Regions from separate parts of the Streptomyces sp. CS113 genome, predicted to be linked through region 3. Evidence: riboswitches for the same ligand, from Rfam matches in the RefSeq annotation. Region 3 holds a riboswitch; each other region holds the start of a gene.
What was found. Region 3 has a riboswitch for cobalamin ahead of B9W62_RS09225 (energy-coupling factor ABC transporter permease). Riboswitches for the same ligand answer to the same signal wherever they lie in the genome.

Region 1: another riboswitch for cobalamin. It lies ahead of B9W62_RS12845 (ribonucleoside-diphosphate reductase subunit alpha); the one in region 3 lies ahead of B9W62_RS09225 (energy-coupling factor ABC transporter permease).
Region 2: another riboswitch for cobalamin. It lies ahead of B9W62_RS29875 (cobalamin biosynthesis protein); the one in region 3 lies ahead of B9W62_RS09225 (energy-coupling factor ABC transporter permease).

Annotation. Positions count from the first base shown of each region.
Region 1 is NZ_KZ195574.1:2,988,914-2,994,400, reverse strand. Features, by position in the region: gene B9W62_RS12850 (ribonucleotide-diphosphate reductase subunit beta) at 1-624, opposite strand, end outside; gene B9W62_RS12845 (ribonucleoside-diphosphate reductase subunit alpha) at 624-2,999, opposite strand; cobalamin riboswitch at 3,127-3,288, opposite strand; gene B9W62_RS12840 (GNAT family N-acetyltransferase) at 3,350-3,856, opposite strand; gene mctP (monocarboxylate uptake permease MctP) at 3,962-5,487, opposite strand, start outside.
Region 2 is NZ_KZ195574.1:6,657,607-6,663,093, reverse strand. Features, by position in the region: gene pitH (low-affinity phosphate transporter PitH) at 35-1,291, shown strand; gene B9W62_RS29880 (hypothetical protein) at 1,326-1,547, shown strand; cobalamin riboswitch at 1,697-1,842, shown strand; gene B9W62_RS29875 (cobalamin biosynthesis protein) at 1,954-2,943, shown strand; gene B9W62_RS29870 (cobyric acid synthase) at 2,940-4,448, shown strand; gene cobN (cobaltochelatase subunit CobN) at 4,445-5,487, shown strand, end outside.
Region 3 is NZ_KZ195574.1:2,144,171-2,149,657, forward strand. Features, by position in the region: gene B9W62_RS09205 (FAD-binding and (Fe-S)-binding domain-containing protein) at 1-521, shown strand, start outside; gene B9W62_RS09210 (DUF7144 family membrane protein) at 591-1,058, opposite strand; gene B9W62_RS09215 (chloride channel protein) at 1,347-2,705, shown strand; gene B9W62_RS09220 (potassium channel family protein) at 2,816-3,277, shown strand; cobalamin riboswitch at 3,343-3,528, shown strand; gene B9W62_RS09225 (energy-coupling factor ABC transporter permease) at 3,558-4,256, shown strand; gene B9W62_RS09230 (energy-coupling factor ABC transporter substrate-binding protein) at 4,253-4,609, shown strand; gene cbiQ (cobalt ECF transporter T component CbiQ) at 4,610-5,359, shown strand; gene B9W62_RS09240 (ATP-binding cassette domain-containing protein) at 5,356-5,487, shown strand, end outside.

The DNA of each region.
Region 1 (5,487 bases), 840 kb from region 3:
CAGGCCGTGCAGCAGACCCCGGCTGCGGAACCAGTAGACGTAGGCGAAGGCGCCGTAGAAGAACAGGCCCTCGATGCACGCCGCGAAACAGATCAGGTTGAGCAGGAAGCGGCGCCGGTCGGCCTGCGTCTCCAGCCGGTCGATCGACTCCACCGAGTCCATCCACTTGAAGCAGAACCCGGCCTTCTCCCGGATGGACGGGATGTTCTCCACGGCCGCGAAGGCCGCGGCGCGGTCCTCCGGGTCGGGCAGATAGGTGTCGAGGAGCGTCAGGTAGAACTGGACGTGGACGGCCTCCTCGAAGAGCTGGCGGGACAGGTACAGCCGCGCCTCGGGGGAGTTGATGTGCTTGTACAGGGTCAGCACCAGGTTGTTCGCGACGATCGAGTCGCCGGTGGCGAAGAAGGCCACCAGACGGCCGATCAGGTGCTGCTCCTCGGGGCTGAGCTTCGCGAGGTCGGCGACGTCCGAGTGGAGGTCGACCTCCTCGACGTGCCAGGTGTTCTTGATGGCGTCCCGGTAGCGCTCGTAGAAGTCCGGGTAGCGCATGGGGCGCAGGGTCAGCTCGAAGCCCGGGTCGAGCAGGTTCTTGGTGGCGCGGGTCGCGGGGATCTCGGTGGTCATTACTGGCAGGCCTCGCAGGACTCGGGGTTTTCCAGGGAGCAGGCGACCGCTTCGGAGTCGGGGCCGGCCTGCACGGGGACGGTGGTGGCGCGGGCCGCGGCGCGGGCGATCCGGGTCGCCGGGCGGGAGCGCAGGTAGTACGTGGTCTTCAGGCCCTGCTTCCAGGCGTAGGCGTACATCGAGGAGAGCTTCCCGATGGTCGGCGTCTCCAGGAACAGGTTCAGCGACTGGGCCTGGTCGAGGTACGGGGTGCGGGCGGCGGCCATGTCGATCAGGCCGCGCTGCGGGATCTCCCAGGCGGTGCGGTACAGCGCCCGCACGTCCTCGGGGATCCAGGAGAAGCCCTGCACCGAGCCGTTGGCCTCGCGCAGCGCCTCACGGGTGCGGGCGTCCCACACGCCGAGCCGCTTGAGGTCGTCCACCAGGTAGGAGTTGACCTGGAGGAACTCGCCGGACAGCGTCTCGCGCTTGAACAGGTTGGACACCTGCGGCTCGATGCACTCGTAGACCCCGGCGATGGAGGCGATGGTCGCGGTCGGCGCGATGGCCAGGAGCAGGGAGTTGCGCAGCCCGGTGGTGGCCATGCGCTCGCGCAGCGCGGCCCAGCGCTCCGGCCAGGCGGGCTCGACGCCGTAGTGGTCGGGGTGGAGCACCCCCTGGGCCGTACGGGTCTTCTCCCAGGCCGGCACCGGACCGCTGCGCTCGGCGAGGTCGGCGGACGTCTCGTACGCGGCGAGCATGATCCGCTCGGCGATGCGGGTGGACAGCGCCTTCGCCTCGGGGGAGTCGAAGGGCAGCCGGAGCTGGAAGAAGACGTCCTGGAGGCCCATCGCGCCGAGGCCGACCGGGCGCCAGCGGGCGTTGGAGCGGGCGGCCTGCTCGGTCGGGTAGAAGTTGATGTCGACGATCCGGTCCAGGAAGGTGACGGCGGTGCGGACGGTGGCGTCCAGGCGCTCCCAGTCCATGTCGCCGCTCGCGGGGTCGGCGAAGGCGCCCAGGTTGACCGAGCCCAGGTTGCAGACCGCCGTCTCCCCGTCGTCGGTGACCTCCAGGATCTCCGTGCAGAGGTTGGAGGAGTGGACGACGTGGCCGGGGGTCGCGGTCTGGTTCGCGGTGCGGTTGGCGGTGTCCTTGAAGGTCATCCAGCCGTTGCCGGTCTGCGCGAGGGTGCGCATCATGCGGCCGTACAGCTCACGGGCGGGCAGCGTCCTGCGGGCGAGCCCCGCCTCCTCCGCCCTGCGGTAGGCGGCGTCGAACTCCTCGCCCCACAGGTCGGTCAGCTCCGGCACGTCGGCCGGGGAGAACAGCGACCAGGTCCCGTCGGCGTCCACCCGGCGCATGAACTCGTCCGGGATCCAGTGCGCGAGGTTCAGGTTGTGCGTACGGCGGGCGTCCTCGCCGGTGTTGTCCCGCAGCTCCAGGAACTCCTCGACGTCCGCGTGCCAGGTCTCCAGGTAGACGGCGGCGGCGCCCTTGCGCCGGCCGCCCTGGTTCACGGCGGCGACCGAGGCGTCCAGCGTCTTCAGGAACGGGACGATGCCGTTGGAGTGCCCGTTGGTGCCGCGGATCAGCGAACCCCGGGCGCGGACGCGGGAGTAGGCGATGCCGATGCCGCCGGCGTGCTTGGAGAGGCGGGCGACCTGGTGGAGGCGGTCGTAGAGGGAGTCCAGCTCGTCCTTGGGGGAGTCCAGGAGGTAGCAGGACGACATCTGGGCGTGCCGGGTGCCGGAGTTGAAGAGGGTGGGGGAGGAGGGCAGGTAGTCCAGGCGGCTCATCAGCCCGTACAGCGCGGCGACCTCGTCCACCGCGCGCACCGTGTCGTCCTCGGCGAGTCCGGCGGCCACCCGCAGCAGGAAGTGCTGGGGCGTCTCGACGGCCTTGCGGGTGATCGGATGCCGGAGCAGGTAGCGGCTGTAGAGCGTACGCAGCCCGAAGTAGCCGAAGCGGTCGTCGGCGGCCCGGTCGATCAGCGCGTCCAGGCGTTCCGCGTGCAGCCGTACGAAGGCGGCGGTGCGGTCGGCGATCAGGCCCTCGCGGTGGCCGGTGGCGACGGAGTCGGTGAAGGTGACGACGCCCTGGGAGGCCGCCTCGGCGCGGATGCCGATGGTCAGCAGGCGGGCGGCCAGCCGGGAGTAGACCGGGTCCTCGGAGATCAGACCGGCGGCCGCCTCGGTGGCCAGCTCCCGCAGCTCGGCCTCGTCCGCGTGGGCGGACCGGCCGCGCAGCGCGGCGGCGGCCACCCGGCCGGGGTCGGCGCCCTGGAGGTCGGCGGTCAGCCCGGTCAGGGTCCGCAGCAGGGCGGCACCGGGTCCGTCGGGTTCCCCGGTCGCCGTCGCCGGGGTCGCTGAAGCCGGATCGGCTGGCGCGATGGTCACGTGGAGCACTCCCTCGCTCGGCACGGGGCCTGGCGGAGGGAGGGCAGGGGGCAGCTCACGAGCGCACGCGGCGTCGCGTCCACCGGCCCACTCCACGAGGCCCGGACGTCATGGCACCCGGGCCAGGGCGGCCGGGCGCACTGTCGGCAGGTCCTCGGACTGGACAGGCGTGCGCGCACGTGCGAAGACGTACGGATGCACGCAAGTACACCGTTGCGGGACAGTTCCGGATTCGCACCGGATTCCCCTGCGGCGACAGCGAGCACGAGCATACATCTTGTGCCGGGTGGCGCGAGCACCCCCAGATGTTGTGTCCCGGCGGGGTGCCGTGCCGGGGTGCCGCGAGCGTGTCAGAGCGTCAGTTCGTAGGTGAGCAGCATGATGTCGTCCAGCTCCGGCACGGGATTCCAGTCGCGGTCGGGCGTGCGGACGAAGCCCAGACGCTCGTAGAGGCGGTGGGCGGTGCGCATGGTGGCCTGGGTCGACAGCACGACGCTCCGGCAGCCCTCGACGGCCCGGGCCCGGTCGACGCAGGCGCGCACGAGGGCCTCGCCCGCCCCGCGGCCGCGCGCCTCGCGGGCGACGGCGAGCATGCGTATCTCGGCCTCGCCGGGGCGCGCTATGTCCGCCATGGGGCCGCCGGACGGCACGAAGGTCACGCCGCCGAGCACCCGGCCGTCGGCCACGGCGTCCAGCACCTCGGCGGCGGTCGCGCGCTTGGCCACGTTCCTCAGCTCGTCGAGATACGCATCGCTCTCCCCGAAGTCGAGGAGGCCGTCGCGCAGGTAGGCCTGCGCGGTGATCTCGCCGAGGGTGTCGTACTCCTCGGCCGTCGCCCGCCGGATCACGAAGTCCATGACGCCGAGTGTGCCCGACGGGTACGGCAACGGGCCGCCGGATTTCTCCGACGGGTACGGCAACGGGCCGCCGGATTTCTCCGACGGCCCGCTGAAGGGGCGCCGCTAGTGCGAGCTGCCCGCCGTGGCCGGCGGCAGTTCCACCTGGACGCCGGGGTCGCCGGCGTCCGCCGTGTAGTCGCTCGGCTTGGTCTCGTCGACGCCGTCGGGCGCCTTGGCCGCCCGCAGGACGAAGGTCAGGACCACGGTGACCAGGACGTTCAGCACGAAGGCGGTGAGCCCGATGTAGCCGATCTCGCCGATGCCGGGGATCTCGTCGGAGGAGCCGCCGAAGTGCTTCTGCGTCGGCGAGGCGACACCGTAGGCGGCGACCGTGCCGTAGACCATGCCGACCGCCCAGCCGCCGAGCAGCGCCCAGCGGTGGAACCAGCGGGTGAACAGGCCGCCGACCAGGGCCGGGAAGGTCTGCAAAATCCAGATGCCGCCCAGCAGCTGGAAGTTGATCGCGACCGTCTTGTCCATGCCCAGGACGAAGATCAGTGCGCCCACCTTCACCAGCAGCGACACCAGCTTGGAGACCTTCGTCTCCTGTGCCGGGGTGGCGTCGGGCTTGATGAAGTCCTTGTAGATGTTGCGGGTGAAGAGGTTCGCGGCCGCGATCGACATGATCGCCGCCGGGACCAGGGCGCCGATGCCGATCGCCGCGAAGGCGACGCCCGCGAACCAGTCCGGGAACATGTTCTCGAACAGCTGCGGGATCGCCAGCTGGCCGTTCTCCACCTTGACCCCGGCCGCGATCGCCATGAAGCCGAGCAGCGCGAGCAGACCCAGCATCAGCGAGTACAGCGGCAGGATCGTGGTGTTGCGGCGGATCACCTCACGGCTGCGCGAGGACAGCGTGGCGGTGATCGAGTGCGGGTACATGAAGAGCGCGAGCGCCGAACCGAGGGCGAGGGTCGCGTACGTCCACTGGCCCCCCGCGTCCGGCACCACCCCGCCCTTGCCCGTCTCGGTGAACTTGTCGCTCGCCGACGCGAAGATGTCGTCGAACCCGCCCAGCTTGATCGGGATGTAGATGATCGCCACCGCGATGACGATGTAGATCAGCGTGTCCTTCACGAACGCGATCAGCGCGGGCGCCCGCAGCCCCGACGAGTACGTGTACGCCGCGAGCACGCCGAAGGCGATCAGCAGCGGCAGGTCCTTGATGAACCAGTTGGTGTCCTCGCCGCCGCCGACGCCCATCACGTCGAGCACGGCCTGGATGCCGACCAGCTGGAGCGCGATGTACGGCATGGTCGCCAGGATGCCGGTGACGGCCACCGCCAGCGACAGGCCCTTGGAGCCGAACCGGCCGCGGACGAAGTCCGAGGTCGTCACGTACCCGTGCTTGTGCGAGACCGACCACAGGCGGGGCAGGAAGGTGAAGATCAGCGGGTAGACCAGGATCGTGTACGGCACCGCGAAGAAGCCGGACGCGCCCGCCGCGTAGATCGCCGCCGGGACGGCCACGAAGGTGTACGCGGTGTACAGGTCGCCGCCCAGCAGGAACCAGGTGACCCAGGTGCCGAACGAGCGGCCGCCCAGGCCCCACTCGTCGAGGCTGTGCTCGTTCTCGGCCCGGCGCCAGC
Region 2 (5,487 bases), 4.5 Mb from region 3:
TCGCGCCAACGACCTCGAACGATTGCCTGGGTAAATGGAAAGCTTCTCGCTGATCCTCGCGATTGTGGTGGTAACCGCACTCGCGTTTGATTTCACGAACGGTTTCCACGACACCGCGAACGCGATGGCAACGACCATTTCGACCGGTGCGCTCAAGCCCAAGGTGGCGGTGGCGATGTCCGCCGTCCTCAACCTTGTAGGCGCCTTCCTCTCCGTGGAGGTCGCCAACACGATCTCCAAGGGTCTCGTCGACGAGACCGGCATCCGTCCCGAGGTCATCTTCGCCGCACTGGTCGGCGCGATCCTCTGGAACCTCCTGACCTGGCTGGTCGGGCTCCCGTCCAGTTCCTCGCACGCCCTGATGGGCGGCCTGATCGGTGCCGCCGTCGCCTCGGCCGGCATCGGCGCGGTCAACGGCGACGTGCTCGTCACCAAGGTGCTCCTCCCCGCGATCGCCGCCCCGATCGTGGCCGGCGTCGCGGCGATGCTCGCGTCCCGGATGACGTACTCGCTGGGCCGCAAGGCCGACGGCAAGGCCGCCGCGAAGGGCTACCGGGCCGGTCAGATCGCCTCCGCCGGTCTGGTCTCGCTGGCCCACGGCACCAACGACGCCCAGAAGACCATGGGCATCATCACCCTCGCCCTGATCGCCGGCGGCTCGCTCGCCCCCGACTCCGACCCGCCCGTGTGGGTCATCCTGGGTGCGGGCCTGGCCATCGCGCTCGGCACCTACCTGGGCGGCTGGCGCATCATCCGCACCATGGGCAAGGGCCTGACCGACCTCCAGCCGCAGCAGGGCTTCGCCGCCCAGACCAGTGCCGCCACGGTCATCCTGGCCTCCTCCCATCTCGGCTTCTCGCTGTCCACCACGCACTCGGTCTCCGGTGCGGTGATGGGCGCGGGCCTCGGCCGCAAGGGCGGCGTGGTCCGGTGGTCCACGGCCACCCGGATGTTCATCGCCTGGGGCCTGACGCTGCCCGCCGCGGCCCTGGTCGCCGCGCTCGCCGAGTGGGTCTGCCGCCTCGGCGACTGGGGCACGGCCCTCGTCGCGGTGTTCCTGGTCGCGTCCAGCTTCGCGATCTGGCGGATCTCGCGCCGCGAGGTCGTCGACCACACCAACGTCGTCGACGACGACCCGGTGGGCGCCGCCGAACCGGCCGGTGTGGTCACCACGGCGATGGCCGCGGTGTCGCCGCCCCCGGCGGGTGTGACCGAGGACCTGGCGGCCACCGTCCCGGCCCCGGCCACCACGCCGGACCCCAAGGCCCCGTCGGCCGCCACCACCGTCTGAACCCGCGTCCCGGGTACGAAGGAAGCGAACCTCCATGAGCATCGACTGGGCAGCCCTGGGCTCCGTCTTCGGCGTCAGCCTCGTGGCCACGGTGGCCCTGGTGGGCCTGTTCACCCTCGGCATCGTCGGCCTCTCCCGCCAGGAGCGGGCCGCCGCCGAGGGCGGCTCCGCGGCCCTCGCGGTCACCGGTGCGTACGCCTGCTTCGCGGCCTGCACGGCGGCGGTGGGCTACGGCATCTATCTGATCGTCGCCTGAGCGCCGCCCGGTTCACGGGCGCACTCGCCGGGGCGGGGCGCGGAACGGACTCGAACCGTTCCGCGCCCCGCCCCTTCGCGTGCCGGCGCACACCACTCGTGTGTGGGCCTTCGCACACTCCCCCGTCGCAGGTCAACGCCAGGTTGACGGGTGTTCGCGGGCCGTGGTGGACTTCCGGAGCCATCTACGGCGGCAGGAGAGGAAGCCCGGTGCGAATCCGGCGCGGTCCCGCCACTGTGACCGGGGAACAGGAACCCCCGGGAGCCAGGAACTCTCACCGCCGGACTCTTCGAACCAGGGCGTGGACACCCTGAGTGAGGACATGACGCGATGCCCGGCTGCCGCCACCGCTCGAGCCCGACACCCCGTACCCGGTGCTTCCCCGACCGTGTGACCGGCTGAACCCGTGCGTGCCGGACGCGTCTTCGCGTACGGCGCCGCCGCCGGCCTCCTCGGCGACCTCCTCCTCGGCGACCCGCGCCGGGGACACCCGGTCGCCGCGTTCGGCCGTGCCGCGGGCGCCGTGGAACGGGTGCTGTGGCGGGACCACCGGGGCTGGGGCGCCCTGCACACCGCCGTGTGCGCCGGGGGCGCCGCCGCGATCGGTACGGTCGCCGCGCACGCCGTACGCCGCTCCCCCGCCGCCCGCGTCGCGCTGACCGGCGCGGCCACCTGGGCCGTCGTCGGCGGCACCTCGCTGGCCCGCGAGGCCGCCGCGATCGGCCGGGCCCTGGACGCCGGGGACGTCGAGGCGGCGCGGGCGCGGCTGCCGCACCTGTGCGGGCGGGACCCGCAGGCGCTGGACGCCGACGGCGTCGCCAGGGCCGTCGTCGAGTCCGTCGCCGAGAACACCTCGGACGCGGTCGTGGGCGCCCTGGTGTGGGGCGCCGTGGCGGGTGTGCCAGGACTGCTCGGCTTCCGGGCCGTCAACACGCTGGACGCCATGGTCGGCCACAAGTCGCCCCGGTACCGCCGCTACGGCTGGGCCTCGGCCCGCCTGGACGACCTCGCGGGCTGGCCGGGCGCCCGGCTGACCGCCGTCCTGACCACCGTCGCCGGGGGCGATCCGCGGGGCGCCGTACGGGCCTGGCGTGCGGACGCCGCACAGCATCCGAGTCCCAACGCCGGGCCCGTGGAGGCCTCGTTCGCCGGCGCCCTGGGCGTCCGGCTCGGCGGGACGCTCTCCTACGGCGGGCGGGTCGAGCACCGGCCCGTCCTCAACGGCGCCGCGGGACGCGCCGTCCGGGCCGGTTCGGGCGACATCGACCGGGCGGTACGGCTCTCCCGGCGCGTGGGCTGGCTGGCGCTGGGCGTGTGCGCCGGCGCACGACTGCTCGCGCGCGGAGCCTCCGCCGCCGCGGCGGAGCGGGACGTCACGAAGGGACGTACGTCATGAACGGTGGCCTGCTCGTCGCCGGCACCACCTCCGACGCCGGCAAGAGCGTCGTCACCGCCGGGATCTGCCGCTGGCTGGTGCGTCAGGGCGTCAAGGTCGCGCCCTTCAAGGCGCAGAACATGTCGCTGAACTCCTTCGTGACCCGCGAGGGCGCGGAGATCGGGCGGGCCCAGGCCATGCAGGCCCAGGCCTGCCGGGTGGAGCCCACCGCGCACATGAACCCGGTGCTGCTCAAGCCCGGCGGGGAGCGCAGCAGCCAGGTGGTGCTGCTCGGCAGGCCGGTCGGCGAGATGAGCGCCCGGGGCTACCACGGCGGGCGCCAGGCGCGGCTGCTCGGCACGGTGCTGGACTCGCTCGCCGAACTGCGCGCCACGTACGACGCGGTGATCTGCGAGGGGGCGGGCAGCCCGGCCGAGATCAACCTGCGCCGCACCGACATCGTGAACATGGGGATCGCCCGGGGCGCCCGACTGCCCGTCCTCGTCGTCGGCGACATCGACCGCGGGGGCGTCTTCGCCTCGTTCTTCGGCACGGTGGCGCTGCTGGCGCCCGAGGACCAGGCGCTGGTCGCCGGGTTCCTGGTGAACAAGTTCCGGGGTGATGTGTCGCTCCTGGAGCCCGGGTTGGAGATGCTGCACGGCCTCACCGGGCGGCACACGTACGGCGTGCTGCCCTTCCGGCACGGGCTCGGCATCGACGAGGAGGACGGTCTGCGGGTCTCGCTGCGCGGGACCGTGCGGGAGTCGGTGGTCGCGCCGCCGGTCGGCGAGGACGTGCTGCGGGTCGCGGTCTGCGCGGTCCCGCTGATGTCCAACTTCACGGACGTGGACGCGCTGGCCGCCGAACCGGGCGTCGTGGTGCGGTTCGTGGACCGGCCGGAGGAGCTGGTCGACGCGGATCTCGTCGTCGTGCCGGGAACACGGGGCACGGTGCGGGCCCTGGAGTGGCTGCGGGAGCGGGGGCTCGCGCGGGCGATCGTGCGCAGGGTCGCCGACCAGCGGCCCGTGCTCGGCATCTGCGGCGGCTTCCAGCTCCTCGGGGAGCACATCGAGGACGAGGTCGAGTCGCGCGCCGGGCACGTGGACGGGCTCGGACTGCTGCCCGTGCGGGTGCGGTTCGCCCGCGAGAAGACCCTCACCCGGCCGGTGGGCGAGGCCCTCGGCGAGCGCGTCGAGGGGTACGAGATCCACCACGGGGTCGCCGAGGTGACGGGCGGCAGCCCCTTCTTGGACGGCTGCCGGGTCGGACAGACCTGGGGCACCCACTGGCACGGTTCGCTGGAGTCGGACGGCTTCCGGCGGGCGTTCCTGCGCGAGGTGGCCGCCGCCGCGGGCCGCCGCTTCGTGCCGGCCCCCGACACCTCGTTCGCCGCGCTGCGCGAGGAGCAGCTCGACCGGCTCGGCGACCTGATCGAACACCACGCGGACACCGACGCGCTGTGGCGGCTCATCGAGTCCGGCGCGCCGCAAGGACTGCCCTTCATTCCACCGGGAGCGCCCGCATGAGCACAGTGCTGTTGTTGTCGACCGCCGACACGGATCTGCTGGCGGCCCGCGCGTCGGGCGCCGACTACCTGATCGGCAACCCGACCCGGGTCGACGTACGGGAGGAACTGCCGGGCCTGGTCGAGGGCGCGGACCTCGCCGTCGTGCGCCTGCTCGGCGGCAAGCGCGCCTGGGAGGACGGACTGGCCGCGCTGAAGGCGGCCGGTGTCCCGACCGTCCTGCTCGGCGGCGAGAGCGTGCCGGACGCGGAGCTGATGGCCGAGTCGTCGGTCCCGGCCGGGGTGGTGGCGCAGGCGCTGCGCTACCTGGTCGAGGGCGGCCCGGACAACCTCACCCAGCTCGCCCGCTTCCTGTCGGACACGGTGCTGCTGACCGGCGAGGGCTTCGACGAGCCGCGGAAGATGCCGGAGTTCGGCGTCCACGGCTCCCGGACCTTCACCGAGGGCCGTCCGACGGTCGGCGTGCTCTTCTACCGCGCCCACCAGCTGAGCGGCAACACCGCGTTCGTCGACACGCTGTGCGACGCGATCGAGGCGCGCGGCGCCAACGCGCTGGCCGTGTACTGCGGTTCGCTGCGCGGCGCGGACCCCGGGCTGTACGAGCTGCTGGGCCGGGCCGACGCCCTGGTCGCCACCGTCCTCGCGGCGGGCGGCACGCACGCCTCGCAGGCCTCGGCGGGCGGCGACGAGGAGGCCTGGGACATCGGGGCGCTGGCCGACCTGAACGTGCCGGTGCTGCAAGGGCTCTGCCTCACCTCCTCCCGGGCCGCCTGGGAGGCCTCCGACGCCGCGCTGTCCCCGATGGACGCCGCGATGCAGGTCGCGATCCCGGAGTTCGACGGGCGGCTCGTCACGGTGCCGTTCTCCTTCAAGGAGGAGGGTCCCGACGACGTGCCGGTCTACGTCGCCGACCCCGAGCGGGCGGGGCGGGTCGCCGGGATCGCCGTGCGGCACGCGGCCCTCGGGCACAAGCCGAACGCCGACAAGAGGCTCGCGCTGGTCTTCACGGCGTACCCGACCAAGCACTCCCGCGTCGGCAA
Region 3 (5,487 bases):
GGGTGCCCGACCGGTCCGCGCGTGCGCTCGCCCAGGTGCACTGCCACCAGCACGCGGTGCTCGGCTGGGAGGCCGACCGGGAGTTGCTGCGCCGGGCCGGGGTGGACGCGGAGCGACTGGACTCCGGCTGCTGCGGGCTGGCCGGCAACTTCGGCTTCGAGCGCGGCCACCTGGACGTCAGCGAGGCGTGTGCGGAGCGGGTGCTGCTGCCGCGGCTGCGGGACGAGGACGAGTCGACCGTCGTCCTCGCCGACGGCTTCAGCTGCCGCACCCAGATCCACGAGTTCGACAGCGGCGGCCACGAGGGCGTGCACCTGGCGGAGCTGCTGGCCTCGGCCCTGCCGTCCGGTCCCGCGGGCGGTGCCGGGAGTGCGGGCAGCGCGTACGGCACCGCGCCGGGCGCCCGCCCGGCCGCTCCCGGCCCCCGCGCACGGGCCCTGGCCCTGGCCGGCACGGCGGCGGCCGCGGTGGGCGCCGCGGCGGCGGCGACGGCGCTGGCCAGGAGCCTGCGCCGGCACTGAGCCCGGCACCGACGGACGGTCACCACCGACGATGCGTGGTGACCGTCCGTCGTTGCCGGGCGCGGCGTCTCAGGCCCGGGACGACGCGCTGTCCTGGCGGCTCGCCAGGGCCCAGATCACGAACACGTCGATCGCCATCATGATCACGGACCAGACGGGCGCGTACGGCAGGAACAGGAACTGGGCGATCAGGCTCAGCGAGGCGAGGACGATGCCCGCCACCCGTGCCCAAGCCATGTCCTTGAGCAGGCCGTACCCGGTGACGAACACGAGGGCGCCGAGGATGACGTGGACGATCCCCCAGCCGGTCAGGCTCATCTCGTAGACGTAGGTGCCGATACGGGCGTACACGTCGTCCTCGGCGATGGCCGCGATGCCCTGGAGGACGGCGAGCGCGCCGTTCAGCAGCAGCAGTACGCCCGCGAAGACGACACCGCCGGTCACCCAGCCGCTGGTGCGGTCGCCCGAGCGCTGGGCCCAGGAGGCGTCGCCGCCGTGGGACGGCCGGCCGGGAGAGGGTTCGGCGTGCTGGCTCATGAGCGGAGTCCTTTCTGTGTCCCCCGTACGGGGCAGCTGCCCGCCGGCGCCGACGGCGCGGACAGGTCGTTTCGAGCCTGCGGGCGCCCGCGCCACCCGGCCACGCGGGTCCGCCGTACGGGTGAATCGCGCCCCGGGCGCGCACATGCGGACGCCCGGGGCCTCGCGTTAACTGAACGGCATCCGCGGCTGCCGGAGACCGACGGGCCGTGGGACCGAGGGGGCGGACGAAGGAGGGCGTGTGACGAGTCGGCCGCTGCCCCGGCGGTGCCCGCGCGGGCGGTTTCGGTGACCGCGCCGGCGCACGCGGCCCCGGGCCGGGCCGAGCAGTCGCTGCGGCAGACCCTGCTCAGCCCCGGCTACCGGCGGCTGTTGCTGCTGTGCGTGCTGCTCGGTGTGCCCATCGCGCTGGCCTGCTTCTTCTTCGTCGGGCTCCAGCACGAGTTGCAGCACTGGGTGTGGACCTCGCTGCCCGAGGCGGCCGGATACGACACCCCGCCCTGGTGGTGGCCGCTGCCCGCGCTGGTCCTCGCCGGACTGATCCTGGCGCCGATCGTGACGCGGATGCCGGGCGGCGGCGGCCATCTCCCCGTCAACGGTCTGGGCGGGGCGCCGGTCGGCCCGCGCGCGCTGCCCGGCGCGGTGCTGGCCGCGCTGGCCACGCTGCCGCTCGGCGTGGTGCTGGGGCCCGAGGCCCCGCTCATGGCCGTCGGCAGCGGGCTGGCCCTGCTGGCGGTGCGGCGGGCCGGCGCCGGCGGTGACCAGCGGGCGAGCGCGATCCTGGCCACGGCCGGCTCCACCGCCGCGATCTCCACCATCCTCGGCGGCCCGATCGCGGCGGCGGTCCTGCTCATCGAGGGCGCGGGGCTGGCCGGCACCCAGCTGGTCGCCCTGCTGCTGCCCTGCCTGCTGGCCAGCGCGACCGGCGCCCTGGTCTTCACCGGCTTCGGGCAGTGGACGGGGCTGGAGATCGGCGCGCTGAGCCTGCCCCACCTGCCGCCCCAGGCCAATCCGGACGCGGGCGACTTCCTGTGGGGGCTGCCCACCGCCGCCCTGATCGCCGTACTGGTCACGCTGGCCCGCGCGCTGGGCCGCCGCACCGTCACCTGGACCCGGCGCCACACGGCCGCGCGCACCGTCGCCTGCGCCACCGCGGTCGGCGTCTGTGTCGCCGCGTACGCGCTGATCACCGGACGCTCCCCGGCCGAGGCGGCGCTGTCCGGCCAGGCCGCCCTGGCCCAGCTCGCCGCGCACCCGCACACTTGGTCCGTGGGGGCCCTGGTCGCGTTGGTCGCGTGCAAGGGGCTGGCCTGGGGCATCGCGCTGGGCGCGCTGCGCGGCGGCCCGATCTTCCCGGCCGTCCTGCTGGGCGCGGCGACGGCCCTGGCCTGCTCGGGGCTGCCCGGCTTCGGCGCGACCCCGGCGCTGGCCCTCGGCATCGCCGCCGCGGCGGCCGCGGTGACGGGGCTGCCGCTGGCCAGCTCGGTCCTCGCGGTGCTGCTGATGGGCCGGGACGCCCACGACCAGATGCCGCTGATCGTCATGGCGTCGGTGGTCGCGTTCATCGTGGCGCAACTGGTGCGCCGGACCCCGCCGGAGGCGGGCGGGTCGCCGGGCGGGGCGCCGTCGGCGGGAGCGGCACGGTGAAGGACCGCCGGACCGCACACCCGCGTCCTCGCCCTCGTACTCGCCCGCGTCCCGGTACCGGCTGGGCCGCCGTCCGGCCCTGGGTCGTACGGGCGGGGATCGCGGCCGCCGTGGTCGTGGCGTATTTCCTGCTCCCGCTCGACCACCTGGGGCCGCAGCGGCCGGTGCTGAGCTGGGTGCTGTTCGCCCTGCTGCTGACCGTGGTGGCGGTGCTGCTGCTGCGGCAGATCCGGCACGTCCTCCTCGACCGTCCGGACAGCCGCCCCGGCGTGGTCATCTCGCTGCTGATCGTGCTGTCCGTGCACGTCTTCTCGGCGGCGTACTACGCCCTGGCCAAGTCGCCGGGCGAGTTCAGCGGACTGCACACCCGGATCGACGCGCTGTACTTCACCGTGGTGACGCTCGCCACCGTCGGGTACGGGGACATCACCCCGAGGGGCCAGGCCGCGCGGGTCGTGACCGTGCTTCAGATCACGTACAGCTTCGTCTTCCTCACGGCCGCCGCCACCGCGCTGACCACCCGGATGCGCGACCGGGTGGTCCGGGGGCCCCAGCGGGGCCGCTCGCGCTGACGGAGGTGCCGCCCGCCCGCCCGGACGGGGCTCGAGGCCTGCTTGTGCCCGGCCCGGTGGGAGCACTACTGTCGCCACGCCTTGGTGAACGGGAAACCGGTGTGATGCCGGTGCGGCCCTCGCCACTGTGAATCGGGAAGTCCGGCTCCGGCCCCCACGGGCAGCCACTGGATCGCTTGCGATCCGGGAAGGCGGAGCACGGGCGGTGGTACCCGTAAGCCAGGAGACCGGCCAAGGCGCGTCGTCCATCCACGAGGTGCTGGAGAGGGTCTGCTGAGCCATGCACATAGCCGAGGGCTTTCTGCCACCGGCGCACGCGATCGCCTGGGGTGTCGCGTCCGCGCCGTTCGTCGTCCACGGAGTCAGGTCACTCACCCGTGAGGTCAGGGAGCACCCGGAGAGCACGTTGCTCCTCGGCGCCTCCGGAGCCTTCACGTTCGTCCTGTCGGCACTGAAGCTGCCGTCCGTCACCGGGAGTTGCTCGCATCCGACCGGCACCGGTCTGGGCGCGATCCTGTTCCGGCCGCCGATCATGGCGGTCCTGGGCACCATCACCCTGCTGTTCCAGGCGCTGCTGCTCGCCCACGGCGGGCTGACCACGCTCGGCGCCAACGTCTTCTCGATGGCGATCGTCGGCCCGTGGGCCGGGTACGGCGTCTACCGGCTGCTGCGCCGCTGGGACGTGCCGTTGATGGTCACCGTGTTCTTCGGCGCGTTCGTCGCCGACCTGTCCACGTACTGCGTGACCAGCGTGCAGCTGGCGCTGGCCTTCCCCGACCCGAGCAGCGGGTTCCCGGGCGCGCTCGGCAAGTTCGGGTCCATCTTCGCCGTGACCCAGATCCCGCTCGCGGTGAGCGAGGGCCTGCTCACGGTGATCGTGATGCGGCTCCTGGTGCAGTCCAGCAAGGGCGAACTGACCCGGCTCGGAGTGCTGTTGACCCGGTCCGGCGAGCGGAAGCAGGAGGCGGTGGCGCGATGAGCCGGAACACGAGGATCAACGCCCTGCTGCTGCTCGCGGTGGCCGCGCTGGCGGTGCTGCCGCTGGTGCTGGGGCTCGGCGACCACAAGGAGGAGCCGTTCGCCGGGGCCGACGCGGAGGCCGAGACGGCGATCACCGAGATCGAACCGGACTACGAGCCGTGGTTCTCCCCGCTGTACGAACCGCCGTCCGGGGAGGTCGAGTCGGCGCTGTTCGCGCTCCAGGCCGCGCTCGGCGCGGGCGTGCTGGCGTACTACTTCGGGCTGCGCCGGGGCCGGCGGCAGGGCGAGGAGCGGGCGTCGGCGGCTTCCGGGGCCACGACGGCACCGCGGAACACCCCAGAAGGGGACTGAGTGCTGCCGATCGACGCGGCGGCGCACAGCAGTCGCTGGCGCCGCCGCCATCCCGTGGACAAGGCCGTGCTCGGTCTCGGTCTGACCGTGCTCGCGATCTCGCTGCCGCCCTGGCCGGGCGCGGCGCTGGTGCTGGTGGCGGCGCTGACGGTGCTGCTCGGCCCGGCGGGCGTGCCCGGACGCCGGCTGTGGCGGGCGTACCGGGTGCCGCTGGGGTTCTGCGTGACGGGGGCGCTGCCGCTGCTGGTGCAGGTCGGGGGGCCGGACGGGTTCCTGTCGGCGGCCGACGGCGGCGCGGTGCGCGCGGGTGGGCTGCTGCTGCGCACCTCGGCGGCCTCGCTCGGGGTGCTGCTGTTCGCGTTCACCACGCCGATGTCGGACCTGTTGCCGCGCCTGGTGCGGGCCGGAGTGCCCGCGCCGGTCGTGGACGTGGCGCTGGTGACGTACCGGATGAGTTTCCTGCTGCTGGACTCGGTGCGCCGGATCCGGCAGGCGCAGGCCGCGCGGCTCGGGCACACCACGCGGGCGGCGGCCTGGCGTTCGCTCGGCGGGCTCGGCGCCACCGCGTTCGTGCGGGCCTTCGACCGGGCGGCGCGGCTCCAGTCGGGGCTCGCCGGGCGCGGCTACGACGGCACCCTGCGCGTGCTGGTGCCCGAGGCGCGCGTGTCGGTGCCGTTCACGGCGGCGAGCGTCGCGCTGCTCGCGGCGCTGGCCACCCTCACCCTCGTACTGGAAGGACCCCTGTCGTGAGCGGACCGGCCCAGCCCTCGGAACCGGCCCCGGCCCTGGTCGCCCTGCGGGGCGCGGCGTTCGCGTACGAGGAGGGGCCGGACGTGCTGACGGGCCTGGACTTCGCGGTGCGCGAGGGGCGGGCGCTG